DNA from 4 places in the Burkholderia metallica genome. Region 1 is predicted to be linked to each of the others. Evidence: riboswitches for the same ligand, from Rfam matches in the RefSeq annotation. Region 1 holds a riboswitch; each other region holds the start of a gene.

Region 1 (7,492 bases):
CCGGTGGCTGCCGTGCGCCCATTTCGGCCGCACGCCGAGCAGCGCGAACGCCTGCGCGATGTCGTCGCCGCCGGTACGCATCGTCGCCGTGCCCCAGACGGACAGCCCGATCGCGCGCGGATAGTCGCCGTGATCCTGCTGGTGGCGCTCGATCAGTTGCTGCGCGGATTTCAGGCCGAGCGACCACGCGGCCTGCGTCGGCACCGCGCGGGTGTCGACCGAGTAGAAGTTGCGGCCGGTCGGCAGCACGTCGGGGCGGCCGCGCGACGGCGAGCCGCTCGGCCCCGGCGGCACGAAGCGGCCGTCGAGCCCGCGCAGCAGCTGGCGCATTTCCTCGCCGCCGCACGCGTCGAGCGCGGGCAGCAGCGTCGCGCGCACGCGTTCGATCACGGCGAGCGTGTGCTGCCATTCGCCGGGAGGCGTCGCGTCGGCGCCCGTGTCGCCATCGTCCGCCGCGCACAGCGCGTCGAGCCATTGCTGCGCGAGCCGTTCGAGCCGCTCGCGCGTATCGCCCGCATGGCGCCACGGCGACGCGTCGAGCGCCTGCAGGATCGCCGGGCGCGGGCCGACCCACGGCGCGGCCCAGTCGGCCGCGAGCGGATCGAAGTCGTCGCCGAGCGCGAGATCGCGCGCGAGCGCACCGATCAACCCTGCGCGGCCGCCCTTGCCGTCGCCCACCGGAAAGCGCGCGAGCGCGAGCAGCGTGTCGCGGCGCTGCCGATCGGCCGGCGACAGGCCGAACACGTGCAGCCCGTCGCGGATCTGCGCTTCCTTCAGTTCGCACAGCCATGCGTCCACGCGCGTGAGCAGCGCATCTTCGTCGCCCGTATCGAGCGGCGGCGACACGCTCAGTTCGTCATGCAGACGATGCTCGGCGATCGTCGCGAGGATCGTCTTGCGCAGCAGCTTCGCGCGCCGCGCATCGACCATCAGCGCTTCGTAGTATTCGTCGACCTGCCGTTCGAGATCCTGCAGCGGGCCGTAGTTTTCCGCGCGCGTGAGCGGCGGCATCAGGTGATCGACGATCACGGCCTGCGCGCGGCGCTTCGCCTGGCTGCCCTCGCCCGGATCGTTGACGATGAACGGATACAGGTGCGGCAACGGCCCGAGCGTCAGGTCGGGCCAGCACGCGTCGGACAGTGCGACGCTCTTGCCCGGCAGCCATTCGAGGTTGCCGTGCTTGCCGAGATGGATGACCGCGTCGATGCGGTACGCATCGCGCAGCCAGAAATAAAACGCGAGATACGCGTGCGGCGGCACGAGATCCGCATCGTGGTAGCTCGCGTAGTCGTTCTCGCCGCGCGAGCGCGACGGCTGGATGCCGACGAACACGTTGCCCGCGCGCCAGCCGGCGATCGTGAAGCGGCCTTGCCGCAGCGTCGGGTCGGCTTCGGGCGGACCCCAGCGTGCGTTCAGCGCATCGCGCACCGCCGCCGGCAGCCGCGCGAAACGCGCGACGTAGTCGGCCAGCAGGTAGCTCTGGAACGCGGGGCGCAATGTGTGCACGGCCGGGTCGTTGGTCACGCCTTCGGTGAGGCGCGCGATCAACGCGTCGCCGTCGGGCGGCAGGTCGGCCACCGCGTAGCCCGCGTCGCGCAGCGCCGCGAGCACGCGCAGCGCGGACGCCGGCGTGTCGAGGCCGACGCCGTTGCCGATCCGCCCTTCGCTTTGCGGATAGTTCGCGAGGATCAGCGCGATGCGCTTGTCGGCGTTGTCGAGCGTGCGCAGCCGGCACCAGCCGCGCGCGAGCGCCGCGACGAACGCGATCCGCTCGGCGTCCGGCTGGTAGCGCACGACGTCGACTTCGGTATGCGGGCAGCGACACGCGAGCCCCTTGAAGCTCACCGCGCGCGTGACGATGCGGCCGTCGACCTCGGGCAGCGCGATGTGCATCGCGATGTCGCGCGCATGCAGCCCCTGGTTGTCGGCGACCCACGCGTCGCGATTGCCGCCGGACAGGATCACCTGCAGCACCGGCGCGTCGCCCGCGAGCACGTCGTGTTCGGGGCTGTCGATCGCGCCGGCCGCGAACGCGGTCGTATTCAGCACGAGCGCGACCTCGTGCGTGTCGCAAAGCTGCGTGATGACTTCGCGGCTCACCGCGTCCTTCAGCGACGTGACCGCGATCGGCAGCGGATTGAGCCCCTGCTCGACGAGCGCATCGGCCAGCGCGTCGAACACGGCCGTGTTCGCGGCCTGCCAGTGCGCGCGATAGAACAGGATCGCGACGACGGGCGCACCGGGCGTCCAGCGCGGCCGCCAGTCGTCGACGCTCGCGCGGTCGCGCGCCGGGTGATACAGCGCCGCGGCCGGCAGCGGGCGCGGCAGTTCGGGGGCGTCGCCGAACCCGAGCGTGTGGAACGCAATGCTGCGCAGCAGCGCGTCGGCGTTGTGCACGCCGCCTTCGCGCAGATAGCGCCACCACAGCCGGCACAGGTCGGGCGCGACGGTACTCTTCGCGACGAGGTTCGGGTCTTCCTGCAGGTCGCCCGAGAACATCGCGAGCTGCTGCCCGCGCTTCGACGCGAGCGACACGGCCTGCTCGATCCCGTACGGCCAGTACGCCTCGCCGCCGAGATGGTCGATCACGACCGCCTTCGCGTGCCGCAGCACGTCGTCGACATAGAAATCGACCGACGCCGGCTGCCGCAGGAACGTGACGTTCGCGAGCCGCACGCTCGGGAAACCGGCCGGCAGCCGCGGCACGACGCTCGCGAGCAGCGACAGCGTCGTGTCGGCCGAACTCAGGATCACGATGTCGGCCGGTTGCTGATCGATCCGGACGACGCCCTGCGTATCGTCGACGAAGCCGCCCGGCGTGGTGCGCAGGAGATGCATCGTCCGTTACGCCTGTTGCGGCTCGGCCGCGCAAGCGGCGTCGAACGCACGCTGCAGCGCGGCCGCGTCGAGATCCTCGCCGATCAGCACGAAGCGGCTCGCGCGCGTTTCGCCGTCCTGCCAGCGACGGTCGAAATAGCTGTCGAAGCGGCGGCCGACACCCTGGATCACGAGCCGCATCGGCGCATCGGGCAGCGCCGCGAAGCCTTTCGCGCGGTAGATCGTGTGCGCTTCGACCACGCGCTGCAGCGCGGCGATCGTCGCTTCGCGCGTGCCGGCGTCGCCGGACACGACCACCGAGTCGAAATCGTCGTGATGGTGGTCGTGATCGCCGTCGTCGGCCGAGCCGTGATGATCGTGACGCAGGTGGATCGTTTCTTCCGATGCCGATTCGAGCCCGAGCAGCATCGCGAGATCGAGTTCGCCGCGCGTCGCGCGCACGATCTTCACCTGCGGCGGGATCTCGTCGCGGATCGCGGTTTCGATCTGCGCGAATTGCGCGTCGCCGACGAGATCGGCCTTGTTCACGATCACGAGATCGGCGGACGACAGTTGATCGGCGAACAGTTCGTGCAGCGGCGATTCGTGATCGAGGTTCGGGTCGGCGCGTCGCTGCGCGTCGACGGCCTGCGGGTTTTCCGCGAACTGGCCGCTCGCGGCCGCCGGCCCGTCGACGACGGTCACCACCGCGTCGACCGTGAAGCTGTTGCGGATCGTCGGCCAGTTGAACGCCTGCACGAGCGGCTTCGGCAGCGCGAGGCCCGACGTCTCGATCAGCACGTGGTCGATGTCCGCGCGGCGCTCGACGAGCGCCTCCATCACCGGATAGAACTCTTCCTGCACGGTGCAGCACAGGCAGCCGTTCGCGAGTTCGTACAGCTGGCCCGACGCTTCGCCCTGCGCGCCGTCGGCATCCTCGCAGCCGATGCCGCAGCCCTTGAGGATTTCGCCGTCGATGCCGAGTTCGCCGAATTCGTTGACGATCACCGCGATGCGGCGGCCTTCGGCGTGCTGCAGGATGTGGCGCATCAGCGTCGTCTTGCCGCTGCCGAGAAAGCCCGTGACGATCGTGACGGGAAGCTTGCGTAGGGTCATGGTAGGTCCTGTGTCGGAAATGGATCAGCGCGGGATCGTCGCGTCGAGGGCGGCGTGGCAGTTCGGCTGGCGGATCGCGCGCATGCCGCCGCGCGGACAGCCGCGGCACGGGCGGAACGACGAATCGGACATGGTGCTTCCTTGCGAACGGTCGACATCGTGAATGCCAACACGGCTGCCGCCGGCCCGGCTCGCGCTGCCTGCCGTTCGCCGCGCCGGCCGGCGCGCGCTCGCGCGGCGGCAGATCGGCGGAGGCAGCGTGCAACGCGCGGGCGTCGGGCCTGCTGCGGCCGTGGACGATGCGCCGCCTCCCCGCGGCGCTGTACCCCAATGTTCGGGCCGGTATCCGGGCTGACGAACACGCCGCTTCGCCTTCCCGGATGCGCGCGGCATCCAGTGGCGGTCGTCCGCATGCATCGGCATGCGGCGAAGCGGCGTTGCGTGGCGCTTGCGCGCGACGCGTTCGCTTACCGTTGCGGGGGCAGCACAGGTTGGCTCGACTGCGGCGCAGGCAGGCTCCCTGTTTCCCGTTTAACTGCGCGCACCGGAGCGGCGCGCGCGAGCACCAAAACGCGTGCGAGTGTAGGCGGCGGTGCGGGGAGCGTCAAGGCGAACGGGGCCGCCGGGCCGCATCCGGCACGGCCGTCGCGCCGCGTCGCAGGCCACGCGCGGCGGTTCGCGCGGGCGGATCGCTGTGCTATCGTATGCGCCGCGTTCGGTGCTCGCAGGCGCATTCCGCGCCCGCAGTTAAACGGGAAACAGGAGGCGGCTCCCCGCCCGGCCTGTGCTGTCCCCGCAACGGTACGCCGCCCGCGCGACGCGCTTCCCCGCGCACGCGCCCGTGCCGCCCACGATGCCACTGCCCTTCAGCCGGGTGGGAAGGCCGCGGCCTGGCAAGCGGCCAGCCCGGATACCGGCCGACGCAAGGGGCGAGCCCGACGCTCGCCGAACGCCCGATCCGCGGGGAACGGATGGGGTGCGCCTTCCGCCCGCGTTCGCGCGGGCTTCGCTCGATCCGTGATGCGTGACTTCCTAGCTGGCCGCCGCCGTGCCGCCCGCCTGCCCTTTTCCACTGTTTCGACACGGTGCGCGCCGTGCCGCGCCCGATGAGCCGCGCGTGGCTCGTCGGCGCCGGCCCCGGCGACGCCGACCTGCTGACGCTCAAGGCCGTGCACGCGATCGGCGCGGCGGACGTGCTGCTCGTCGACGATCTCGTGAATCCCGACGTGCTGCGCCATGCGCGTGCCGATGCGAACATCGAGTACGTCGGCAAGCGCGGCGGTCATGCGTCGACGCCGCAGGAGGCGATCGTCGCCGCGATGCTCGCGCACCTGCGCGCGGGCCGCAGCGTCGCGCGGCTCAAGGGCGGCGATCCGTTCGTGTTCGGCCGCGGCGGCGAGGAGCTCGCGGCGCTCGGCGCGGCGGGATTCCCGGTCGAGGTCGTGAACGGCGTCACCGCGGGCATTGCCGCGCCGGCCGCACTCGGCATTCCGGTCACGCAGCGCGGCGACGCGCAGGGCGTGATCTTTGTCACGGGCCACGGCGCGGGCGCCGACGAGCCCGACTGGCGCGCGCTCGCGGCCACCCGCATGACGATCGTCATCTACATGGGCATCCGCCGGCTCGACACGATCGCAGCGGCGCTGCGTGCTGGCGGCCTGCCCGGCGACACGCCGTGCGCGGCGATCGAGCATGCGACGCGCCCCGAACAGCGTCACGTACTCGCGACGCTCGATACGCTCGTCGCGCGCATCGGCGCGGCCGGCATCGGCTCACCGGCCATCGTCGTGATCGGCCGCGTCGCGGCGCTCGCCGACGATCCCGCAGTACGCGCCGCGCTCGGCGGCAACGCATGATGCGCGTCGCGCTGGGCGTCGGTTTCCGCGCGGGCGTGACGGCCGCGCAGCTCGATGCCGCGATCCGTGCGGCGCTGGTGCGGTATCCGGCCGCCGAACCGGCGCTCGTCGCCACGCTCGCCGACAAGGCGCGCGCCCGCGCACTGCGCACGCTGTGCGCGCGACGCGGCTGGCCGCTCGTCGCATTCGACGCGGCGCAACTCGCAAGCCGCCCCGAACTGGCCGCGAGCGGCCCGTCGGATGCCGCGCTCGCGCGCTTCGGCGTCGCGGGCGTGGCCGAGCCGTGCGCGCAGCTCGCGGCGCCGCGCGGCCGGCTGCTGGGCCCACGATCCATCCGGGACGGCGTGACGGTCGCGCTCGCCGGCCCGCTGTGAACCCTTTGTTCCGCTTTCTTTCGACAGGACGAATCCGATGAAAACCGACGCCGAATCCCATCAACGGATGACCGAACGCCGCCGCGCGGGCCACGAGAAGAAGCAGGCCGCCGCCGTCAACGAAAAGGGCCTGCTGATCGTCAACACCGGCAACGGCAAGGGCAAGAGCACCGCCGCGTTCGGCATGGCCGTACGCGTGCTCGGTCACGGCATGCGGCTCGGTGTCGTGCAGTTCATCAAGGGCGCGCTGCACACGTCCGAGCGCGACTTCCTCGGCGCGGTGGCCGAATGCGATTTCGTGACGATGGGCGATGGCTATACGTGGAACACGCAGAACCGCGACGCCGACATCGCGACCGCGCGCAAAGGCTGGGACGAGGCGCGCCGGATGATCGAAAGCGGCGACTACCGGATGGTGATCCTCGACGAGCTGAACACGGTGCTGAAGTACGAATACCTGCCGCTCGACGAAGTGCTCGCGACGCTCGCCGCGCGGCCCGCTTCGGTGCACGTCGTCGTGACCGGCCGGCATGCGCCCGATGCGCTGATCGACGCGGCCGACCTCGTCACCGAAATGCGGCTCGTCAAGCATCCGTACAAGGAACAAGGCGTGAAGGCGCAGCGCGGCGTGGAGTTCTGAGCATGCCGGACTGCCCCGCGCTGTTCGTCAGCGCGCCCGCGTCGGGCCAGGGCAAGACGTCGGTGACGGCCGGCCTCGCGCGGCTGCACCGCCGGCTCGGCCGCCGCGTGCGCGTGTTCAAGACCGGGCCCGATTTTCTCGATCCGATGCTGCTCGAACGCGCGAGCGGCGCGCCCGTGCATGCGCTCGACCTCGGGATGGTCGGCGAGCCCGGCTGCCGTGCACTGCTGGCCGACGCCGCGCGCGACGCGGACCTGATCCTGATCGAAGGCGTGATGGGGCTGTTCGACGGGACGCCGAGCAGTGCCGACCTCGCGGCCGCGTTCGGCGTGCCGGTCGTCGCCGTGATTGCCGCGAAGGGGATGGCGCAGACGTTCGCGGCGATCGCATTCGGGCTCGCGCGATTCCGGCCGGGGCTGCCGTTTCACGGCGTGCTCGCGAACCGGGTCGGCTCGGCCCGGCATGCGGAACTGCTGCAACAGGCGCTGCCCGCCGACCTGCGCTGGCTTGGGCACATGCCGGCCGACGCGGGCATCGCACTGCCCGAGCGGCATCTCGGCCTGCACCAACCGGCCGACATCGACGATCTCGATGCACGGCTCGAGCGGGCGGCCGACGTGCTCGCGCACACGGCGCTCGCCGCATTGCCGCCGGCCGTCGCGTTCGCGGAACCGGACGCCGCGGCGCCG
Region 2 (7,492 bases), on a different replicon from region 1:
ACTTCGTCGCGGATCGCGAGCGCAAGCGGGTAGCACGACACCGGGCGCGGCGGGTCGTCGCGCATGAACGGTCGTGACCGTGCGCTGTCGTCCAGAAGAAACTGGAAGGTCCGGCAGCCACCATAGGGATGTCAAATCATGAAATAAAATGGCATTATTTCGTTCATCCATTAATGTGGCTCATGCGTCTACCGCGGCCCCCTATCCATGCTGGAACGATTCCATCTCGTCGTCATTCGTGAGGTCGAGCGCCAAGGCTCGATGACCGCGGCCGCCAATACGCTGCATCTCACGCAGTCGGCACTCAGCCATACCGTCCGGAAAATCGAGCAGCAGCTCGGTACGCCGATCTGGGACCGGGAAGGTCGCGGCCTGCGGCTCACGCAGGGCGGCCAGTATCTGCTGAAACTGGCGAACCGGCTGCTGCCGCAGTTCGAGCTCGCGGAAGAGCGGATGAAGCAGTACGCAAAGGGGCAGCGCGGCACGCTGCGCATCGGGATGGAGTGCCACCCGTGCTACCAGTGGCTGCTGAAGGTCGTGTCGCCGTACCTGTCGCGCTGGCCCGATGTCGACGTCGACGTGAAACAGCGCTTCCAGTTCGGCGGCATCGGGGCGCTGATCGGTTTCGACGTCGACGTGCTCGTGACGCCCGATCCGCTGAACAAGCCGGGCCTGCGCTTCGACCCTGTGTTCGACTACGAGCAGGTACTGGTGGTCGCCGATTCGCACCGGTTCGCGAATGCCGACTACGTGACGCCCGAGCAACTGACCGACGAGATCCTGATCACCTACCCGGTCGAAACCGACCGGCTCGACATCTACAACCAGTTCCTGACGCCGGCCGGCATCGTGCCGCGGCGGCACAAGTCGATCGAGACGACCGACATCATGTTGCAGATGGTGGCGAGCGGGCGCGGCGTGGCCGCACTGCCGAGATGGCTGGCCGACGAATACGCGGACCGGATGCCGGTCGTGCCGGTCAAGCTCGGCAAAAAGGGAATCGCGAAGCAGATCTTCCTCGGCATCCGCGAAGCGGATGCGTCGATCGACTATCTCGCCGCGTTCGTCGCCCTGGCGCGCGAGTCGACGGCGAGCACGCCGCGCATGCTGCGCTAGCCGCGCTCCGAGCCCATGCGCGTCAGGCGGCGCGCGCGCCGATGCGTTCGCCGCGCGCGACCCATGCACCGAACAGCAGGCCGATCGTCGTCCACATGATCACCTGCATGCCGATGGCCGCCACGCGGAACTTCCACAGCACGTCGGCCGGGAACGCGGCCGGCACTTCGTTGATCGACGGCAGCCCGAACTGCACGGCCGCGATGATCACGATGAACACGAGCCCCGCGACGATCGACGCGTTCCAGTGCCCGAGCTTCGCCAGCAGATGGCGGCGGACGCTCACCGAGAACACCATCGTCGCGATCGAAATCGCGATCATCAGGAAGAACAGGCCGGTGCGATAGCCGATCGTGTCGGGGTCGCCGACCGACGGCGGATTGGCCGGGTATTTGATGTTCGGCACGATCACGAGCGCGACGAACGCGGCCACCGCGAGCCACGCGGCGAGCGGACGTGCCGGCAGGCGGCTGCCGCGCCCGTACGCAAACGCGAAGACCAGCGAGAACAGCCCGCCGAACGCCGCGCCGTAGGTCACGACGCCCGTCAGCAGACCGAGACCGGCCTGCGTGTGGCGGCTGACCAGTTCGGGCTCCGGTGCGTCGCCCTTGGCGGCATCGAGCTTTTCCTCGAAGGAGATGGCCTGATCGACTTGCGGCTCGCCGACGATTCTGGCGAAACCGAACGTGAGAAGACCGGCGGCGATGCCTGCGAGCATCCCGCGCATGAGCAGCTTTCCGACCATCGTATGCTCCGTGTCAGTGGCAGGGAAAGCCGAGCAGATGGCGGCCGTCGTGAACGAATTCGTGAACGTACATGCCCGGCACGAGCGACGTCGCGCCTTGTTCCGCGCCGACGAAATAAAGCGCGAGCAACAGGATCAGGCCGACGAAAACAGCCCACGGCAACAGTTCGCGGACGGGGATGGGGGCCGGCACGACCGCCGGCTTCAGCACTGCTTCGCTCATGGATGCACCTCAGGGGTATCGCGCCCCGACAAATGTTGGATGGGTACGAAGGCAGGTCTGGCTTCCGGGATCATCGATCACCGGTTACAGTGGCGCGACCGCGCCGGATTTGCACCGGCTTCCGCGTTTCGTATCGGGCGAATTGTACGCGCGAACGTTCGCGTATTGAAGCGGCGGCAGGGGGACTGGTGCGTCCGTCCCGGATCATCCGAACACCGACACGAACATGCACGCCACGCTGCGCCTGATCGCACACGCATCGACCCGCGCGATGCGCACCGGCACGTTTCCCGACGACGATCCGCTCGATGCGCACGGGCTCGCCGAAGCCGCTGCATCGCGCGACCGGTGGACGGGCGCCTCCCGCTCGCTGGTGCTGTGCAGTCCGGCCCGCTGTGCGATGCAGACCGTCGATGCGCTCGGGCTGCACGCCGGCGTCGACGACGCGCTGCGCGACATCGACTACGGACACTGGCGCGGCAAGCGGCTGCACGATCTCGCACGCGATTTGCCGGACCCACTGGCCGCATGGATCGGCGATCCGTCCGCGTCGCCGCATCGCGGCGAATCGTTCGACGCCGCCGTGCAGCGGATCGGCGCATGGTTGGACGCACTGCCGCGCGGTCGCGACGTCGTCGCGATCACGCATGCGCCGATCGTCCGTGCGGCCATCGCGCATGTGCGGCGCATGGAGCCGCGCGCGGCCATGCGCGTCGACGTTGCGCCGATGTCGTGCACGACGTTCGCTGCGTCACCGGATGGCTGGACGTGGGCCACACCGGACGACGACCGGCGCGACAGCGACGCGTAAGCCGCCTTTGCGCTCACTGTGTGAGCGCATCGCCGAGTACCTTACACATCCGTAAGGTATACCGTTCGTGGTCCCGACTGTCATCAAACTGACTGCGAGCCGCAGCTAGGATCGGACGCGATTCCCTTACGAGACGCCGTCATGAATCAACCTGCTTCGTCCGCACCGAACCAATCGGGCTCCGTCGAACGCACCCGGCAGATCGGCTATGCCGTGTTCCTGCTGGTGCTCGTGCTCGGCGCCGTCTATATCGCCACGCACCTGATCGACGACCTGTCGCCGGTCCGCGACGCCAAGCTGTTCCCGTACCTGTTGCTCGGCGCGGCATTGCTGATCGCGCTCGGCTTCGAATTCGTCAACGGCTTCCACGACACCGCGAACGCGGTCGCCACCGTAATCTACACGCACTCGCTGACGCCGAACGTCGCGGTGATCTGGTCGGGCATGTGGAACTTCCTCGGCGTGATGGTCTCGAGCGGCGCAGTCGCATTCGGCATCCTGCAACTGCTGCCGGTCGAGCTGATCCTGCAGGTCGGCAGCGGCTCGGGCTTCGCGATGGTGTTCGCACTGCTGATCGCCGCGATCGTCTGGAACCTCGCGACCTGGTATTTCGGGTTGCCGTCGTCGAGCTCGCATACGCTGATCGGATCGATCATCGGCGTCGGGCTGATGAACCAGCTGATGCACGGGCCGTCCGGCACGAGCGGCGTCGACTGGGGCCAGGCGCTCGGCGTCGGCAAGTCGCTGCTGTTCTCGCCGATCGTCGGCTTCCTGTGCGCGGCGCTGCTACTGCTCGTGCTGAAAAACCTCGTGCGGATTCCGGAGCTGTACAAGGAGCCGCCGAAGGACCAGCCGCCGCCGTTCTGGATTCGCTGCCTGCTGATCCTGACCTGCACGGGCGTGTCGTTCGCACACGGCTCGAACGACGGCCAGAAAGGGATGGGCCTCATCATGCTGATCCTGATCGGCACGGTGCCGACCGCCTATGCGCTGAACAAGGCCGTCACGCCGGCCGAAACGCAGACCTTCGTGGCGGTCGCGAACCAGGCCGCCGCGACGTTCGGGAAGTACACGAACGGCGTCGCACCGTCCGCGAACCCGCGCATCGACGTCGAGCGTTACGTACAGCATCGCGAACTGACGCCGGCCGTGATTCCTGCCGTCGCGCAGTTGTCCACGTCGCTCGCGACCGCGGTCGGCGCGTCGGGCTCGATGGCGGCCGTGCCGCAACGCGACGTCGACAACGTGCGCAACACGATGTATCTGGTCTCCGAAGCCATCCGCCTGATCGAGAAATCCGGACACCCCGCGTTCGCAGCCGACGACAAGCTCGCGATCGACAACTATCGCAAGCAGCTCGACCATGCGACAAAGTTCATTCCGACGTGGGTGAAGGTGGCGGTCGCGATCGCGCTGGGCCTCGGCACGATGGTCGGCTGGAAGCGGATCGTCGTGACCGTCGGCGAGAAAATCGGCAAGCAGCATCTGACGTACGGACAGGGGGCGTCGGCCGAACTCGTCGCGATGCTCACGATCGGCGCGGCCGACGTGTACGGATTGCCCGTGTCGACAACGCACGTGCTGTCGTCGGGCGTCGCGGGCACGATGGCGGCGAACGGATCGGGCCTGCAATGGGGGACGGTGCGCAGCCTCGTGCTGGCATGGGTGCTGACGCTGCCGGCGTCGATCGTACTCGCCGGCGCGCTTTATTGGTTGTTCCGGTCGCTGGCGTGACCGGTGACGCGGCGGGTGGCCGGCGAGAGCCGGCTGCTTGCTGCCTGACGCAGAAGATTCGACCTCGCCTTTCTCGCCTTTCCGCCTTTCCGCCGTTCAAACTTGAGCGGCATCTCGGGACTACGCGGCCCATGCTTCTCTGCTTCTCCACCTCGACGCGTCGAAGCATCCGGTGCGCCCGTGCCATCATGAGCACTCACCGTCTTCTTTTCCCGAATTGAAGCGCAAGATCTGGAGCGCGCCGGTGCGTGGACATCCGTAGACTGGGCTCATCGACACTTACCGTGGGCTCAACCGCGCAGACGACGTGGCCGAAGCATTTCGCACGGTTGCACGACTGCACGGCGCCCCATCGCTGACGAACGAGGTACGCCCGTGAACATAGCCGACCTGCAACCTGCCGTCGAATCGCTCGATATTGCGCAACGCGTCGACACGATCGACTGGACGACCGTCGCTACCGATCTCGATCGCTACGGATGCGCGCGCGTGCCGGGCCTGATGTCGGCAAGCGAGTGCGCGGCGCTCGCGTCGCTCTATCCGCGCGATGCGCTCTATCGTTCGCGCGTCGTGATGGCGCGACACGGGTTCGGTCGCGGCGAATACAAGTATTTCGCGTACCCGCTGCCGGCTGTCATCGCCGAGCTGCGTGCGACGCTCTACCCGCACCTCGCGCCGATCGCGAATCGCTGGAACCAGGCACTCGGGATGGACGTCCGCTATCCGGCGGACCACGCGACGTTCGTCGACCGCTGCCACGCGGCAGGACAGACGCGACCGACACCACTGATCCTGCAATACGGTCCCGACGACTACAACTGCCTCCACCAAGACCTGTACGGCGAGCATGTGTTCCCGCTCCAGGTCGCGATCCTGCTGTCGGAGCCGGGCCGCGATTTTACCGGCGGCGAATTCGTCCTGACCGAACAACGGCCGCGTATGCAGTCGCGTGCGGAAGTCGTGCCGCTGACACAAGGCGACGCCGTCATCTTCGCCGTCCATGGCAGGCCCGTGCAGGGAACGCGGGGCGTCTATCGCGTCACACTGCGCCACGGTGTCAGCCGGATCCGGAGCGGCCACCGCCATACGGTCGGCATCATTTTCCATGACGCACAGTGACGGTGATCGGGACGAGCACGACGCTGTGATGCCATCCGTCACACCGGCGGATTCGAGCGAGAAGAACTGCACATCCGACGTGCCAATCGCGTGATCGATCAGGACGCTTCGCGGATAGACATCATTACGCGATCAGTTCACTCCCCCGCTGTGACAGATAGCCGTTTCCGCTTCCCTTCGGAGCATCGCCGCACGACGGATCCCCGTTTCAGGCAAGTGACGTCGAGCCGAAACATTCACCTGTCGCAGCACAAAATCGACGTGAACCCCGGCCTATCCGCGCGCGACATTTGCCCGCAGCCGGTCGCCCGCATCGGAGGCAAGACGTGCGTAGCCCGGCAACGTCAGCAATGCGAGCACGCCCGCCCCGACGAACGCCCAGCGGAAATCGTCAAGTACGTAGTGCATGCCGACCGCATCGCCACGCACCAACGCCGCGAGTCGCAGCGACAACGCTCCGAACGCGATGCCCATCCCGATCGTCATCTGCTGCGCCGCGCTCCAGAGCGTGCTGGCTGCGCTCGTCTGCTGAGCCGGGATATCCGCATAGGCCAGCGTCGCGAGTGTCGTGAACTGCATCGATCGGGTCAGCCCATAGACGAATACGACGAACAGCGTGATCGCCAACGGCGTCGACGCAGTCAGCCAGCCACACGCGATCGTGAAAAGGCCGACCATCGTCACGTCGACGAGCGCAACGCGCCGAAAGCCGAAGCGATCGAGAATCCACGACGTTCCCGCCTTCATCCCGAGATTGCCGAGCGCGCTCGCCAGCAGCAGCAGGCCGGACTGGAACGGCGACAACCCGAAGCCGATCTGGAACAGCAGCGGCAGCAGGTACGGCACGGCATTGATGGCCATCCGCGTGATCGAACCGGTGACCACCGTCACGGAGAACGTCGGCACCTTCAACGTCGTGAAATCGAGCAGCGGATGCGCGCAACGTCGCGCATGCCACCACGCGACGATACCGAACAGCACACTCGCGCCCACCAGAAGAGCCGCGCGCGTGAAGTGAACGTCCTGCTGGCCGGCCGCTTCGGTGCCGATCAGCAGACAGGTCAGCGCGCCCCCTGCGAGCACGAAACCGACCCAATCGAGCGGCCGTTGCTCGTCGGCCCGTGTGTTCCGGACGATCAGCCACGTGCAGACCAGTGCGGCAAGGCCGAACGGGACGTTCAGCAGGAAGATCCATCGCCATGACGCATAGGTGGTGATGAAGCCGCCGATCGGCGGCCCGACGACGGGCGCGACGATGCCCGGCCACGTGATCGTCGCAATCGCTCGCATCAGCTTCGCCTTCTCGGTGCTGCGAACGACGATCATGCGCCCGACCGGGACCATCATCGCCCCGCCGACGCCTTGCAGCAGACGCGCAGCCGTAAACGACACGACACCCTCGGACAACCCGCACAGTATCGACGCGCCGGTGAAGACGACGATCGCGCTGGCGAACACCGTCCGCGAGCCATAACGGTCGGCAATCCAGCCGCTGATCGGGATGAATACGGCGAGCGCCAGCATGTAGGCCGTCATCCCGAGGCTCAGCGCGTTCGGCCCGACGCCGAACGAGCGTGCCATTTGCGGCAGCGCAGTCGCTATCACGGTCGTATCGAGGTACTCCATGAAGAACGTCGCGGCGACGAGATACGGCAAGAAGTCGGTCGTCCGACCACCTTGAACGGGGCTGTCAGTCATGAACGGTGCGGGAGACGGAATACGGAGGATACCGACCGCCCGGGGG
Region 3 (7,492 bases), 950 kb from region 1:
GTCGCTGCCGATGATCCTCGCGGGTGTCGCGCTGATGGTCTGGGCGTATCGCCGCCGCACGGCGAACGCCGCTGCATGATGCGATGCCGATGCACGCGCGATCGGCGCGTGCATCGGCAACCTGCAGTCGATAAAAAAACGCCGGCCCTCGGGCCGGCGTTTTCATTTCGGACTGCTGCGGGACGTGCGTTACTTCATCTGCACGGAGCCGTTGACGGTGACCGACACGGTGGCCTTGCCGCCTTCGACCGCGATCGGTGCGCTCATCTTGGCGCTGTCCATCGGCGCCGCGGCCATCGCCATCATGCGCGTGTACGGCTGCACGTTGCGGCCGCTGCCGACGTTCACGTCGCGGATCGTGTAGCTGCTGTAACCGAATGCCTTCGCGGCTTCGTCGGCGCGGGCGCGGAACGACTTGATCGCTTCGGTCGTGAGCTTCTGTTCGGCCGCACGCTGGGCTTCGGGCGACAGCGAGAACTCGACGTTCGCGACCTGCATCAGATTCGACAGCTGGCCTGCGAGCTTCGACGCCGCGGCGAAATCGCGCGATTCGAGCGCAACTTCGGTGCGGCCGCGCCATGCGGAGATCTTGCCGTCGCGATCGGTGCTCGGATAGACGGAGAACGCGCCCGTGTGCGCGGTGACGCCCGATACGCCCTTCGCCTGCGACAGCGCGGCATCGGCGCGCTGGTTCAGCTGTGCGGTGAGGCTGCCCGGATCCTTGGCTTGCTGTTCGTAGAACAGCGTGATGTGGATGATGTCCTGCGGCACGTCGGCGCTGGCTTGCGACGACAGCGACAGCACGCCCGCCGGCTCCGGAAAGTGCGGATTCGCGGCCTGCGCGTGCGCGGCGGGCGACGCGAGCGTCAGCGCGACGGGCACGGCGGCGGCAAGGGCGAGCGACAGCGCGAGTGCGGATTTCTTGGTCATTGTTGGACTCCTTGTGCGAGGGCGTGCACGCGGATCGCGCGTACACGACGCGGGCGACCCGCGCGACGAAAAGAACGACAGCCGGCCCGATCGGCCGACAGCGGTTGCTTAGGCCGCGCGAATGGGCCGCGAGTTCCACGGCGATGGGGCGTACTGACCAGATTTGACCTTTGGCGCGCGCCTACTTCATCAGCTTTTCGGTGATGAATCGCCATTCGGCGCGCGTGACCGGCGTGATCGACAGCCGGTTGCCGCGTGCGAGCACGCGCATGTCGGCGAGTTCGTCGTGTTCGCGCAGCGCGGCGAGCGGCACGAGCGGCGATTTTTTCACGTAGCGCACGTCGACGAGCAGCCAGCGCGGCGCTTCGTGGGTCGACTTCGGATCGTAATAGGGGCTTTTCGGATCGAACTGCGTGGGATCGGGGTAGGGCGTCGACGACACTTCGGCGAGGCCCGCGATGCCCGGCTCGGCGCAACTCGAGTGATAGAACAGCACGCCGTCGCCGATCTTCATCGTGTCGCGCATGAAATTGCGCGCCTGATAGTTGCGCACGCCGGTCCACGGCAGCGAGCGCTGCGGTGCGTTGGCGAGATCATCGATGCTTGCTTCGTCCGGTTCGGACTTCATCAGCCAGTATTGCATGGATCGTGATCGACGCAGAAAGGGCTGCTACAAAAGAAAACGGCACCGGGCTCCGCCCGATGCCGTTGGATAGGCCCCCGCCTTGGCCGCTAGGCCGGCATCCTGAACCTGAGGTTCAGAATTGGTCGCAGTTAGCAGCACTTCGGGTACATCAGACAGAGTGACGCGCGCGCCCGTGCTACAAATTTCCGCAACCGTGCACATGGCATTGGTTCAAGGAATATATGACCTTGGCGAACCAGGCAGGGAAGCTGACTGAACTGTGATTCGATGCGCCAATTTGACCACCGTTGATCGCCGAGATCAAGGGGAATCGACGCATCGACTGAAACGTTACTGGGTTTCGTGCTGTGCGAGCACCGCGCCGAGCTGTTCGTTCATCTGGTGCATTGTACGACGGATTTCCTCCGCCGGAAATGCTTCACCGTGCCGCACGCTCGTTTGCAGGCGCAGCAATTCGGACGCGAGCGACAGCGCCGCCATCACGGCGATGCGATCGGTGCCGCGCACCGAGCTGTTCGAGCGGATTTTCGACATTTCGGCGTCGACACGCGCGACCGCTTCGAGCAGCGCCGCTTCGGTCTCGGCCGAGCAGGCGAGCCGATAGGCCTGACCGAGAATCGAGACTTCGATCTGCTTGGTGCTCATGCATGTTCTCCGTGGCTGGCCGCGTCATCGCCATCCGCACCCGCCTGCGCATCCAGCAGGTCGAGCTGGTTGTCGGCCTGCTCCGCGCTTTTCGAGCGCGGCAGTTTTTCGAGGATCGCGTTCAGTTTCACCTGGGCGTCGTCGATCTTCGCCGACAGCGTGTCGCGCTCGGCCGCGAGCGCATTGCGCTCGTCGCGCAGTTGCTCGAGTTCCGCGCGGACGGCGTCCGCTTCCGCGCGCATTTGCGCGACCTGCTCCTCGAGCGCGAGCCGTTCCGAGTGATAGCGCTTGTTCAGCGAAATCAGACGGCCAATATTTTGAGATAGGGTTTCGAGTTCGTTGAGCATTTGCTGCGTCCTCTAAAGACCCAGCATTTTAGCGCGGAATAACGCGCAATCCGACATCTGTAACGTTTCCAGTCGTAACACCCCGGCTTCTTGCCGCGAATCGGCGCTTGCCGTGCGTGTCCGGACGCTTCCTTGACGCTCGCGCGACCCGCTCCTAAACTGGCGCCGCCTCGGTGCTCGCGCGTGCAACGCGCGGTTAAACGGGAAGCAGGGTGTGGGCGCCGGACGCCCGCCAACCTGCGCTGCCCCCGCAACGGTAAGCGGCCGCGTCCGGTGACGCAGGCCGGCTCGGGCGCGTTTCGCGTACAGGTGTCGTACGCGCGACGCGGGCCACTGCGCGTCATCGCGCGGGAAGGCGAGCCGGACCGCCGCCAGCCCGGATACCGGCCGAGACGGGGAGCCCGCACGGGCTTCATGACGCGCGGCCCGCGGGGAGGCGGGGCGCGCCACGCTTCACGGAATCTTCTTCGATGCTGACCCCAATCGTCCGCGCGACGTTCACGTCACGACCGGCCGCCCGTCGCAAGCGCGCGCGCCGCACGTCGTGGGCGGCGGCGTGCGCGGCATGAGCGCCGCACGCGCCGCCGCGATCTGGGGCGCGCTGGCCGCCGCGGTCGCGCTGCTGTTCGTCGCGTCGCTGTCGATCGGCAGCGTACCGATGTCGCCGTGGCAGGCGCTCGCGTCGCTCGTGCCGCATGGCGGCGACGCGCTGTTCGCCGACATCGTCCGCACGCTGCGCCTGCCGCGCGCGCTCGCGGGCTTTGCATGCGGCGCGTTGCTCGCGCTGGCCGGCGCGCTGCTGCAGGTGCTGTTGCGCAATCCGCTCGCGGAGCCGTACGTGCTCGGCGTGTCGGGCGGCGCGGCGGGCTTCGCGCTCGTCGCGATGATCGCGGGCGGCGCATGGTGGCTCGTCGACGCATCGGCGTTCGCCGGCTCGCTCGTGTCGGTCGCGCTCGTGCTCGGCCTCGCGCGCCGCGAGCTGGGGCGCGGCGACGCGCGCGACGCATCGCCGCGGCTGCTGCTCACGGGCGTCGTGATCGCGGCAGGGTGGGGCGCGCTCGTCACGCTGCTGCTGTCGCTCGCGCCCGATGCACGGCTGCGCGGAATCATCTTCTGGCTGACGGGCGACCTGAACGGCGTGAGCGCGCCGTGGTTCGCGTGGGGCGCGCTGTTGCTGGCCGCTTGCGTCGCGCTGCCGGCCGCGCCGCAACTGAACGTGCTGCTGCGCGGCGACGCGACCGCGCTCGCGCTCGGCGTGCCCGTTGCGCGGCTGCGCGTGCGGATCTATCTCGTCGCGTCGCTGGCCGCCGCGGCCGCGGTGACGACGGCCGGCACGATCGGCTTCGTCGGCCTCGTCGTGCCGCACGCGCTGCGGCTCGCGTTCGGCAACGACCAGCGGATGCTGCTGCCGGCTGCGATGCTCGCGGGCGGCGGCGGCGTGATGGCGGCCGACCTGCTCGCCCGCACCGCGATCGCGCCCGCGCAACTGCCGGTCGGCGTGATGACCGCGTTGATCGGCGTGCCGGTGTTCCTGTGGATGTTGTTGAGGAGACCGATGCGATGACGCGCGCCGCACTGCCTGCCGCTGCCGGCGGCCCGACGAGTTACGCGGCCGTCGACCTGACGCTGAAGGCCGGCGCGCGCACGCTGCTCGACGGCTTCAACGGGGCGTTTCGTCCCGGCGAGATCTGGTGCGTCGCGGGGCCGAACGGCGCGGGCAAGACGACGCTGCTTGCGACCCTGGCGGGGCTGCAGCCGCCGGCCGGCGGACAGGTCGAGATCGACGGCCGGCCGCTGGCCGCATGGCCGCCCGCGCAGCTTGCGCAGCGCCGCGCGCTGATGCCGCAGCAACTGCACGACGCCTTCAGCGCGACCGTGTTCGACACGGTGCTGCTCAACCGCTTTCCGTATCTCGGCGGCTGGGGCTGGGAGCGCGACGGCGACCGCGCGGCCGCCCGCGACGCGCTGGCGGCGTTCGACCTGAGCGCGCTCGCGTCGCGCGACGTGCTGTCGCTGTCCGGCGGCGAGCGGCAGCGCGTCGCGCTGGCTGCGACGCTGTGCCAGGACGCGCCGTTGATGCTGCTCGACGAGCCGCTCGCGCATCTCGACCTGCATCACCAGATCGGTTGCCTGAGCGCGCTGGCCGCGTGGCTCGACACGGGCCCGCGCACGGTGCTGTTCTCATGCCATGATCTGAATCTCGCGCGGCGCTTCGCGACGCATGCGTTGTTGCTCGACGGCCGCGGCCACGCGTGGGCCGGCCCGGTGCACGACGTGCTGACGCCCGAGCGCGCGAGCGATGCGTTCGGCTATCCGCTCGTGCTGATCCGCGAGAACGGCCGCGATGCGCTGCTGCCGGCGTGGCCCGAGCGACAATGACGTTTCCTTTTTCGATGCGCGGCGCCTGCCGCGCCAACGACCCGGCTTCTCGATGACGACCCCGACCCCTTTCCCGCCCGCGATCGCGCCGCTCGACGACGCGTTGCGCAAGCGCCTGCAGCACGTGATCGACCACAAGACCAAGCCGCCCGGCAGCCTCGGCCACCTCGAGGCGATCGCGCTGCAGATCGGCCTGATCCAGCACACCGAGCGGCCGGTCGTGCAGCGTCCGGTGATGATCGTGTTCGCGGGCGATCACGGGATTGCCGCCGAGGGCGTGAGTCCCTATCCGCAAGCGGTGACCGCGCAGATGGTCGCGAACTTCCTCGCGGGCGGCGCGGCGATCAACGCGTTCTCGGGTGTCGCGCAGTGCACGCTCGAGATCGTCGATGCGGGCGTTGCGTCGCCGTTGCCGCTGTCCGACCGGCTGGTGTCGCTGCCGGTCGCGCGCGGCACGCGCAACTTCGCGATGGAGCCGGCGATGACGCGCGACGACGCGATGACGGCGCTCGCCGCCGGCGCGGCGCGCGTGCGCCTGCATGCGTCGCTCGGCACGAACGTGATCGGCTTCGGCGAGATGGGGATCGCGAACACGTCGTCGGCCGCGTGCCTGATGAGCCGCCTGCTGAGCGTGCCGATCGACGCCTGCGTCGGGCGCGGCACGGGCCTCGACGATCAGGGCCTCGCGCACAAGCGCGCGGTGCTCGGCCGCGCGCTCGTCAAGCACTCGCACGCGATCGCGCCGCTCGACGTGCTCGCGACGTTCGGCGGCTTCGAGATCGCGATGATGACGGGCGCGTATCTCGCGGCCGCGAGCGCGCGGATGACGATCCTCGTCGACGGCTTCATCGCGACCGCCGCGCTGCTCGTCGCCGAGCGCATCGCGCCCGGCGTGCGCGATTACTGCGTGTTCTCGCATACGTCGCACGAGGCCGGCCACCGGCGCATGCTCGAACATTTCGGCGCGAAGCCGCTGCTCGCGCTCGACCTGCGGCTCGGCGAAGGCACCGGCGCAGCACTCGCGCTGCCGCTCGTGCGCGCGGCGGCCGCGTTCCTCACGGAAATGGCGAGCTTCGAATCCGCCGGCGTCGACAATCGTGACGCCTGATCGCGCGCGCGGTGTGAAGGCCGAACTGCGCTACTTCTTCGTCGCGCTCGGCTACTTCACGCGCGTGCCCGTGCCGCGCTCGATCGGCTATGCGGCAGGCGATCTCGACCAGGCCGCACGCTATTTCCCGCTCGTCGGCGCATGGGTCGGCGCATGGGGCGCGCTCGTCTATCTCGTCGCGCTGCGCGCGCTGCCGTCGTCGATCGCGGTCGGCTTGTCGATGGCCGCCACGCTGCTCGCAACGGGCGCCTTTCACGAGGACGGCCTGGCCGACAGTTGCGATGCGTTCGGCGGCGGCTATACGCGCGACGACGTGCTGCGCATCATGCACGACTCGCGGATCGGCACGTTCGGCGCGGTCGCGCTCGTGATCTCGCTTGGACTGAAGTGGCAGGCGCTTGCGTCGATGCTGCCGCTGCGCGCCGCATGGACGATGATCGCCGCGCACGCGGCGAGCCGCGCGGCGGCGGTGAGCCTGCTGATGACGCTCGACTACGTGCGGCCGGAAGGCAAGGCGAAACCGGTCGCGCAACGGCTGGGCGCACGCGCGGCGTGCGTCGCGGCGCTCTTCGGCTTGCCGTGGCTGTTCTGGCCCGACTGGCGCATGGGTGTCGTCGCATGTGTCGCGCTCGTGCTCGTGCGCGCGTGGGCCGCCCGCTATTTCGTGAAGCGGATCGGCGGTTATACGGGCGATTGTCTCGGCTTCGCGCAGCAACTGTGCGAACTGGCGATTTATCTCGTGGTGCTCGGATGGACGTCGTCCTGATCCGTCATCCGGCCGTCGGCGTCGAGCCGGGCATCTGCTATGGACGCAGCGACGTGCCGCTCGCCGCCTCGGCCGGCGCCGGCGCGCAGGCCGTGCGCGAGCGCCTGTCGGCCTGCCGCGCACCGCTGCCCGAACAGGTCTGGACGAGCCCGCTGACACGCTGCGCGTCGGTGGCCGAACGGCTCGCGCACGCATGCGACGTGCCGCTGCGGTGCGATGCGGGCTGGCAGGAGATGGATTTCGGCGCGTGGGAACTGCAACGCTGGGACGATATCGGCCGCGCGGCGCTCGACGCGTGGGCGGCCGACCTGATGCATGCGTGCGCGCATGGCGGCGAAAGCGTGGCGCGGTTCGCCGCGCGGATCGCGCGGCAGGCCGATGCGGTGGCGCGGTTCGGCCGCCCGCAATGGGCGGTCACGCACGCGGGCGTGATCCGCGCGTTTGCATCGCATGTCCTGCGCGTGCCGCTCGATACGCTGTTGTCGCGGCCCGTGCCGACCGGCGGTATCGTCTGGCTGCGCGCGGATGGCGACACGCGAACGTGGGACGTCGTGCACTGGGACGAATAGGCGCAACGGCGCGAGCATGCGAACGACGCTGCGTGTAGCAGCTCTCGCGTCGTGCACTGGGCGCAGCATGCACCGGCGCGCGACGAACGCGCAAGCAGCCGG
Region 4 (7,492 bases), on a different replicon from region 1:
GCGCGGCGATCCGGGCGAGCGTCGCGCCGCTCGGCATCCGGCTATAGGTCATCGCGGTGCGCAGGCCGCGCCGTGCGGCGTCGGCGGCAGTCGCGGCAAGCCGCTGCGCATCGCCGGGCGCGAGCGTCATGATGGTCGCGAGCGTGCCGCCCGGCGCCAGCAGGTCGAGCGCATCGGGCAGCGTGTCGCCGCCGACCGTGTCGAGCACGAGATCCACGCCGCCGGGCGCCCACGCGCGCAGCGCCGCGGCGATGTCCTGCGCGCGATAGTCGATGCTCGCGGTCGCGCCCAGCGATTCGACCGTCTCGCGGTTGCTCGCCGAACACGTCGCCGCGAGGCGCGCGCCGGCCTGCGCCGCGAGCTGGATCGCGAACGTGCCGACCGCGCCCGCGCCGCCGTGGATCAGCACGGTCTGGCCCGCCCGCAGCGCGCCGTCGTCGAACAGGCCGGCCCATGCGGCCAGTGCGGGCGTCGGCGTCGCGGCCGCTTCCGCGAAACGCACCGCGTCGGGCAGCCGCACGACCGAGTCGTGGCGCACCGCCACGTATTCCGCATACGCGCCCCAGCGCCCCGCGCCGACGTCGGTCTGCGCGAACACGCGCATGCCGGGCGCGAAACCGTCGACGCCGTCGCCGACCGCTTCGACCACGCCCGCCGCGTCGAAGCCGATCACGAACGGAAACGTGTACTGCATGAACGCGCCGAGGTAGCCTTCGCGGCATTTCCAGTCGGCGGGATTGACGCCCGCACAGGCCACGCGGATCAGCACGTCGCCCGCGCCCGGCTTCGGTGCCGGCACGTCGGCCATCCGTAGAACGTCGGAATGACCAACGCGGTCGATCAACAGGGCTCGCATCTTCGTGTCTCCAGTTCAGGGTTGTCGTCGGCTCGACGGGTGCCGCGCGTCACGCGGCCATATCGGTATCGGCCAGCAGGCTCGACGCGAGCGGACAGAACGCATGCGAGATCGCGTCGACCGTCCAGTCGGGGCTTTCGGCATCGAACCGGCGGTCGACCCAGCCCCAGTGATACGGATGCAGCAGGTATTCGCCGAGCAGGTCGCCGACGTGCGCGAATTCCTGCTGCCACACGTGCGTCCACGCGCCGGGCGTCACGATCCGGCTCAGGCGCCAGTTGCGGATACCGGGCATGAACGCGGGCATGCGCAGCAGTTCGCGTTCGAGCGCGTCGACCTGATCGGCGTGGGCCTGCGGCCGCACGCGCAGCATCAGCGTGCGCCACACGCCGTCGCGCAGCGCCGGTTCGCGCAGGCCGCCGCCGATCGCGCGGCAGCGGGCGCCGTCGATGCGCTCGATGCCCGGCAGCTGCGCCAGCGCGGCGAAATCCGGTGCGCCTTCGGCCGCCGATTCGTCGCGCAGCACGTCGAGCGTGTAGTCGCCCGCGCCCCAGCTGCCGTCGAGATTGCGCGCCAGCGCCACGCGCCGCGCGCCGGCCAGCGCGCGAGCGGCGTCGCGCAATGCCCGTTCGATCGCGTCGGCGTTGCCCTCCGCCGACACGAATACCCGCGCCGTGTCATGCCGCATCGTCGACCTCCGTCAGTGCGTGCAGCGGCGCGTCGGCGTCCGTCATCACATGGCGGCGGCGCACGTCGCACAGCGCGTCGACGGCCATCCAGAAGCCGGCCACGCCGGCATCCGTCAGCGCGCGCATCCGGTAGTAGGCCGGCGCATCGGCCACGTGCCAGGTCAGCCACAGCGTGCTCGGCTGCCCCGGCACCGCGACGGGCGGCGATACCCAGCGGCCAGCCGCCGTCAGCCCGCGCGCCGCATGGCCCGGCAGATATCGGTCGCGCAGCAGTGCAAGCACGTCGGGAATGCGCTCGGGCGCGAGCGTGATTTCGTCTACGATCTGGATCATTCGCGTGTCGTCCGGGGTCGTTCGTGACTGGGATGCGGGGCCGGCCTACGCCGTTCCGGCGAGGCCGCGGGCGGCCGGCGTGGATAGCATTCTTGCGTGGCGACGGTTTGCGAGCCCCTACCGGCCCGCTCACCCGCCCCTGTCACGACGCTCAGAACGGGAAACTCATGAAACAGCGCGCCATGCCGGCCCGCGGTCGCATCCTGCCGGGCCTCGGCGCGCGGCTGCTGAGCGAACTCTCGCGCAGCGGCGCGCCGCCGGCCGACCGCGATGCGTCGCCGTCGCCACCGACGGCGACGCCTGGCGATTTCGTCGCGCTGTACCGCGAAGCGATCGAACGGCTGGAGGCGCAGGTCGCGCGCGGCGACGGCCATCCGCCGATGCGCAAGCGCGAAGTCGACCTGATGTGCGGCTGCCTGCTGAGTTGCGCGACGCTTGCCGACGCGATCCGCTGTGCGCGCGACTTCTGCGAGATGCTGACGCCGCGCGCCGGTGCGCTGTCGCTCGCCGTTCGCGACGGCCGCGCGACGTTCCGGATGGATTCGCTGCGCCGCACGCGCAGCCCGGCCGCGTGCCTCGTCGACCTGACGGGCCTGTTCTGCTATCTGCAGTTGTTCGGCTGGCTGATCGGGCAGCCGCTGCGGCCGGCCGACGTGTGGCTCGGCCATCCGCACCGCGACGACGCGATGCCGCTGCTCGGGCTGTTCAACGCCCCGGTCGAGGTCGGCCGCACAACCTACGGCTTCGCGTTCGACGCGGCCCGGCTCGCATGCCGCGTGATCCGGCAGCCGGCCGAACTCGACGCGTTTCTCGTCGATTTTCCGTTTCGCCTGATCGATGCGGCGCCGGCGGTCGTGTCGTGGACGCAGCAGGTACGCGGTTTTCTCGATGCGGCGCTCGCGCACGAACAGGCGTTGCCGGCGCTCGCCGCACTCGCCGCGTGGCTCGGCACCAGCGAAGCGACGCTGCGGCGGCGCCTCGCGGCCGAAGGAAGCGGTTATCACGCGCTGCGCGAGCAGTGTCTCGCCGAGGCCGCGCAGCGCCGGTTGCGCGAGTCGGACTGGCCGGTCGCGCGCATCGCCGCGCAGCTCGGTTTCGGCGGCGAGGAAGCGTTCCGCCGCGCCTTCGTCCGGTGGACGGGTGTCGCGCCGAGCCGGTTCAGGCGCGATCGCCAGGCGGCGAGCGGCCCCGTTTCGTCAGACATGACGCGCGACGGTGACGTATGACGGAAAGGATTTCGACCGTTTTTGCCCGGCAATGACGTTTTTTCGCATCCCCGCGCCGCCGGACAATTGACGCGCCGGCGCGCACGCCATTACCCTTGCGCGCTGATGGTTCCCAGGGATGGGATCAAAAGGGAACGCAGGCGAGGCAGGACCTCGAATCTGCGGCTGCCCCCGCAACTGTGAGCGGCGAATCCGTGCCACTGCATGCCACTGGGAAACCGGGAAGGCCGGCGCGAATCACGACCCGCGAGCCAGGAGACCTGCCATCGACCCGAGGTCCAAGCAGCCGCACCGGGCGGGGTGTCCCGATGCGCCAGGCACCGCCATGCGCGGTTGCCCGTTGCATGGACGGCCCGACCTCCGGATCCGCCCGATGTCCACCGTTACCGCATTCGCTTTCGCACCGGAAGCGCCGCGCCGGCACGCTGCCGGCATGCACGGCCCGCCTGCTCGCGCGCGCCGTTCCCTTTCGCTCGCGCCCGCCGGCGTGCGCCGCCCCTGCACCCGCAACGCCCGCGACGGCGGCCGGCACCGGCCGGTCGCGCGATAGCCCGCTCACCGATAACAAAACCGGTGCTGCCCGCTGCCCGCTTTCGATCGGCGCATGCGCAGCCCGACCACGACGACAGCCTCATGAAGATTCGACACCTCCTTGCCACGTCCGCCGCGACCGCACTCCTGTCGCCGCTCGCGCACGCCGCCGGCGACACCGCGGTTTCGCAGCCGGCCCCGGCCGCCAACAATGCCGACCTGCCGACCGTCAACGTGACCGACACGCGGCGGCTGCCCGAGTCGTTCGACCAGCGCTATGCGACGACCCACGTGCTCACGCGTACCGACCTCGACCGGCTGGCGCCGAGCGACCCGAGCATCACGCAGGCGCTCGCGACGCTGCCGGGCGTGACCGTCTCGCAGAACGGCGGCCCCGGCTCGAACGCATCGGTCAGCATTCGCGGCTCGTCGGCAAGCCAGGTCGCGGTGTTCATCGACGGCATCCGGATCGGTTCGCCGACCACCGGCATCGCGCCGTGGTCGGACCTGCCGACCGAAGCGTTCGAACGGGTGGAAGTGATTTCGGGGCCGGCCGCCGCGTCGTTCGGCGCCAATGCGATGGGCGGCGTCGTGCAGCTCTTCACGCGCCGTGCCGCCAACCAGCCGAACCAGACCACCGTGTCGTTCGGCGGCGGGTCGAACAAGACGTTCGACACGCAGCTGCGCACGTCGGGCACCGTGCCGTCGACCGGGCCGCTCGCCGCGCTCGGCGGGCTCACCTACTCGCTCGGCCTGCACACGTACAACACGGCCGGCATCGACGCGACGCGGCCCTTCGCATACGGGCACGAGGCCGGCCGCAACCCGTATCACGCGCAGGACCTCGATGCACGCCTCGGCTACGCGCGCGACAACTGGTCGATCTCGACGTTCGCGCTGTATCACCGGTCCGATCTGTCGTACGACAACAGCGGCTACGCGAACCGCCAGCTCGATCATCAGCTGACGACCGGGATCGCATTCCATCTCGACATCACGCCGGACACGCAGTTCGACCAGTCCTTCGGCTATGCGAACGATCGCGGGTTCCTCTACGCGAGCGCCCCGACCATCCCGACCGACCAGATCGATTCGCAGCGCATCAGCACGTCGACGTCGCTGACGCATCAGGAGCGCGGGTTCCATCTGTTCGGGCTGCCGCTGTCGGGCGAAACCAAGCTCGCGTACGACTTCACGCGCGAGCAGGCGTTCCTGCCGGTCGACATTCCGAACGGCGTGCCGACGCGCAACGACTCCGCATTCTCGCTGCATCAGTCGGCGACGCTCGGCAACGTGACGATGTTCGTCGCGGGACGTCATGAAATCATCGCCGGGCAGTCGGTGAATACGGGCAACGCGGCGCTGTCGTGGGCGATCACGCCGGTGTATACGGCGCGCGTGTCGTACGGCAATGCGTTCAAGCTGCCGACGTTCAACGACCTGTACTACCCCGGCTACGGCAATCCGAATCTCAGCCCGGAGCGCAACACGTCGGTCGAGGCCGCGGTCGATGCGAACACGTCGTACGGCACGTTCACGGCGGCGATCTACGACACGCGCGTCACGAACCTGATCGCGTACAACCCGGCGACGTTCTCGCCGATGAACATCGGCCGCGCGCATATTCGCGGGATCGACCTGTCGTACAAGGGGACGATCGGCCGCTCGACGCCGGTGAGCGTCGCGGTCGGGCTCCTGAATCCGCAGGACGAGACGAACGACTCGTGGCTCAACCGGCGGCCGCGCCAGACGGTCAGCATCAACATCGACCACACGTGGGACGAGCTGCACCTGCATGCGTTGAGCACGGGCGCGTCGCTGCTGTATGGCGGCACGACGTTCGACGATCCGGCGAACTCGACCTATCTGCCTTCGTATCTGACGGTGGGGCTGCGTGCGTCGTACCGGATCAATTCGCACCTGACGGTATCGGCGACCGTGTCGAATCTGTTCGACCGGCAGTACATGACCGCGTACGGGTACAACACGCTGGGGCGCACGGCGTTCGGTAAGGTGAGCTACACGTTCTGACGCGTCGATGGCGGGGCCTTTGGTGCCGTGTGCGGCAAGGTCTTCCGTCGTCGCCGGATGCTTGACACAGGCGATTCCGGTCCAGCCCCGCCGACGGACCCGCGATGCCCCGGGCGGCCGGCCTTCGGCCGCATCACGGACTTCGCCGCCCGTATCGACACTGTTAGACTGCGGACGCTATCCCCGCACATGCACGCAACCCTTCAGGACGGCGACATGACCGAATCCGCTCTAACCTTTGCCAGTCAGACCGAATGGGAAAGCTGGCTCGGTCAAAACGGCGGCGCTTCAACGGGTGTCTGGCTGCGTCTCGCGAAAAAAGGTGCCGATCTGCGCACCGTCACGTACGAACAGGCGCTGGAAAGCGCCCTCTGCCACGGCTGGATCGACGGCCAAAAGCGGGCCGGGGACGACATCTGCTGGCTCCAGCGCTTCACCCCGCGCTCCGCAAAAAGCAGCTGGTCCAAACTGAACACCGACCGCGCCGAAGCGCTGATCGCCGCAGGCAGGATGCGGCCGGCCGGCATGAGCGAAATCGAGAAGGCCAGGAAGGACGGCCGCTGGCAGGCGGCTTATACGTCGGCCAGCAACTCGACCGTGCCGGACGACCTGCAGGCGGCGCTGGACGCTCATCCGAAAGCCGCGAAGTTTTTCGCGACGCTGAACAGCCGTAACCGCTATGCGATCCTGTACCGGATACAAAACGCCAGGAAACCGGAAACCAGGGCGCGCAAGATCGCGGAATTCATCGCCATGCTGACCCGCGGCGAAACCTTCCACCCGTAGCGGGTGCGCGGACGGCGATCTTGCCGAACGCCCGCGCGCCCCGATGCACAGGCCGTCACGTCACGCGCAATCCCGAGCACAGCGACCGAGGTGAACCATGGATCAGGACGAAGACTTCATCGTGCGCACCATGTCGGCCGACGAAGTCGCGATGTCGGTCGAATGGGCGGCCGCGGAAGGCTGGAACCCCGGCCTGCACGATCCGTCGTGTTTCCGGGAAGCGGACCCGGCCGGATTCTTCGTCGGCGTGCTGCGCGGCGAGCCGGTCGCGTGCCTTGCCGCGGTCGCCTACGACGCATGCTTCGGCTTCATCGGTCTCTATATCGTGAAACCCGGATTTCGCGGCCGGGGCTTCGGCATGCGAATCTGGCAGCACGGCATGCGTTACCTCGCCGGTCGCAACGTCGGGCTCGACGGCGTCGTCGCCCAGCAGGCGAACTACCGGAAATCCGGCTTCAGGCTGGCCTACCGCAACATCCGCTATCAGGGGCGCGTGGACGGCATCGGGTGCGCGCACGTGGTGGCAGCAGCCGACGTGCCGTTCGCGCAGTTGCTCGCGTACGATCACCCGTGCTTTCCCGCGGCGCGCGATCGCTTCCTTGCCGCGTGGATCGGGCAACCGGATGCGGTGGCGCTCGCGACGGTCGACGGCGACCGGATCGCCGGTTACGGGGTCGTGCGCCGCTGCCGCGCAGGCTGCAAGATCGGCCCGCTGTTCGCCGACGACGCAGATGTTGCCACCGGGCTGCTTCGCGCGCTCGCGGCGCGCATGCCGGGCGAAACGATCGTGCTCGACGTGCCGGAAACCAACCCCGCTGCTGTCGCGCTGGCGGAACGGCACGGGATGACGAGCGTCTTCGGAACCGCGCGGATGTACACGAAAGACGCGCCGGCGATTGCGATCGATCGCGTGTTCGGCGTGACGTCGTTCGAGCTGGGATGATCGTCGCGAAGCCGGCGGACGGCAACGCAATACCGTGATGGCGGGTGGGCAGGCGGGACGGTCGATGCGATCCGGTCGCCATGCGATATGCGCCGTG

The links. Region 1 has a riboswitch for cobalamin ahead of cobW (cobalamin biosynthesis protein CobW). Riboswitches for the same ligand answer to the same signal wherever they lie in the genome.
Region 2: another riboswitch for cobalamin. It lies ahead of WJ16_RS30975 (CbtB domain-containing protein); the one in region 1 lies ahead of cobW (cobalamin biosynthesis protein CobW).
Region 3: another riboswitch for cobalamin. It lies ahead of WJ16_RS12630 (FecCD family ABC transporter permease); the one in region 1 lies ahead of cobW (cobalamin biosynthesis protein CobW).
Region 4: another riboswitch for cobalamin. It lies ahead of WJ16_RS26715 (TonB-dependent receptor domain-containing protein); the one in region 1 lies ahead of cobW (cobalamin biosynthesis protein CobW).

Annotation. Positions count from the first base shown of each region.
Region 1 is NZ_CP013401.1:1,857,363-1,864,854, reverse strand. Features, by position in the region: gene cobN (cobaltochelatase subunit CobN) at 1-2,838, opposite strand, end outside; gene cobW (cobalamin biosynthesis protein CobW) at 2,845-3,933, opposite strand; cobalamin riboswitch at 4,254-4,518, opposite strand; cobalamin riboswitch at 4,632-4,869, shown strand; gene cobA (uroporphyrinogen-III C-methyltransferase) at 5,040-5,789, shown strand; gene WJ16_RS08295 (cobalamin biosynthesis protein) at 5,786-6,163, shown strand; gene cobO (cob(I)yrinic acid a,c-diamide adenosyltransferase) at 6,201-6,803, shown strand; gene WJ16_RS08285 (cobyrinate a,c-diamide synthase) at 6,806-7,492, shown strand, end outside.
Region 2 is NZ_CP013403.1:2,588,607-2,596,098, forward strand. Features, by position in the region: partial or broken gene WJ16_RS30960 (hypothetical protein) at 1-68, opposite strand, end outside; gene WJ16_RS30965 (LysR family transcriptional regulator) at 208-1,116, shown strand; gene WJ16_RS30970 (CbtA family protein) at 1,139-1,861, opposite strand; gene WJ16_RS30975 (CbtB domain-containing protein) at 1,875-2,084, opposite strand; cobalamin riboswitch at 2,118-2,255, opposite strand; gene WJ16_RS30980 (histidine phosphatase family protein) at 2,311-2,895, shown strand; gene WJ16_RS30985 (inorganic phosphate transporter) at 3,037-4,629, shown strand; gene WJ16_RS30990 (2OG-Fe(II) oxygenase) at 5,005-5,748, shown strand; gene WJ16_RS30995 (DHA2 family efflux MFS transporter permease subunit) at 6,022-7,446, opposite strand.
Region 3 is NZ_CP013401.1:2,802,368-2,809,859, reverse strand. Features, by position in the region: gene lgt (prolipoprotein diacylglyceryl transferase) at 1-79, shown strand, start outside; gene WJ16_RS12655 (SIMPL domain-containing protein) at 190-930, opposite strand; gene WJ16_RS12650 (EVE domain-containing protein) at 1,112-1,573, opposite strand; RNA gene ssrS (6S RNA) at 1,644-1,825, opposite strand; gene WJ16_RS12640 (cell division protein ZapA) at 1,907-2,221, opposite strand; gene WJ16_RS12635 (ATPase) at 2,218-2,568, opposite strand; cobalamin riboswitch at 2,723-2,974, shown strand; gene WJ16_RS12630 (FecCD family ABC transporter permease) at 3,134-4,132, shown strand; gene WJ16_RS12625 (ABC transporter ATP-binding protein) at 4,129-4,947, shown strand; gene cobT (nicotinate-nucleotide--dimethylbenzimidazole phosphoribosyltransferase) at 5,000-6,055, shown strand; gene WJ16_RS12615 (adenosylcobinamide-GDP ribazoletransferase) at 6,045-6,821, shown strand; gene cobC (alpha-ribazole phosphatase) at 6,806-7,390, shown strand.
Region 4 is NZ_CP013403.1:1,578,134-1,585,625, forward strand. Features, by position in the region: gene WJ16_RS26695 (NADP-dependent oxidoreductase) at 1-856, opposite strand, end outside; gene WJ16_RS26700 (Dabb family protein) at 906-1,544, opposite strand; gene WJ16_RS26705 (hypothetical protein) at 1,534-1,878, opposite strand; gene WJ16_RS26710 (helix-turn-helix domain-containing protein) at 2,046-3,104, shown strand; cobalamin riboswitch at 3,194-3,386, shown strand; gene WJ16_RS26715 (TonB-dependent receptor domain-containing protein) at 3,738-5,666, shown strand; gene WJ16_RS26720 (YdeI/OmpD-associated family protein) at 5,883-6,452, shown strand; gene WJ16_RS26725 (GNAT family N-acetyltransferase) at 6,550-7,395, shown strand.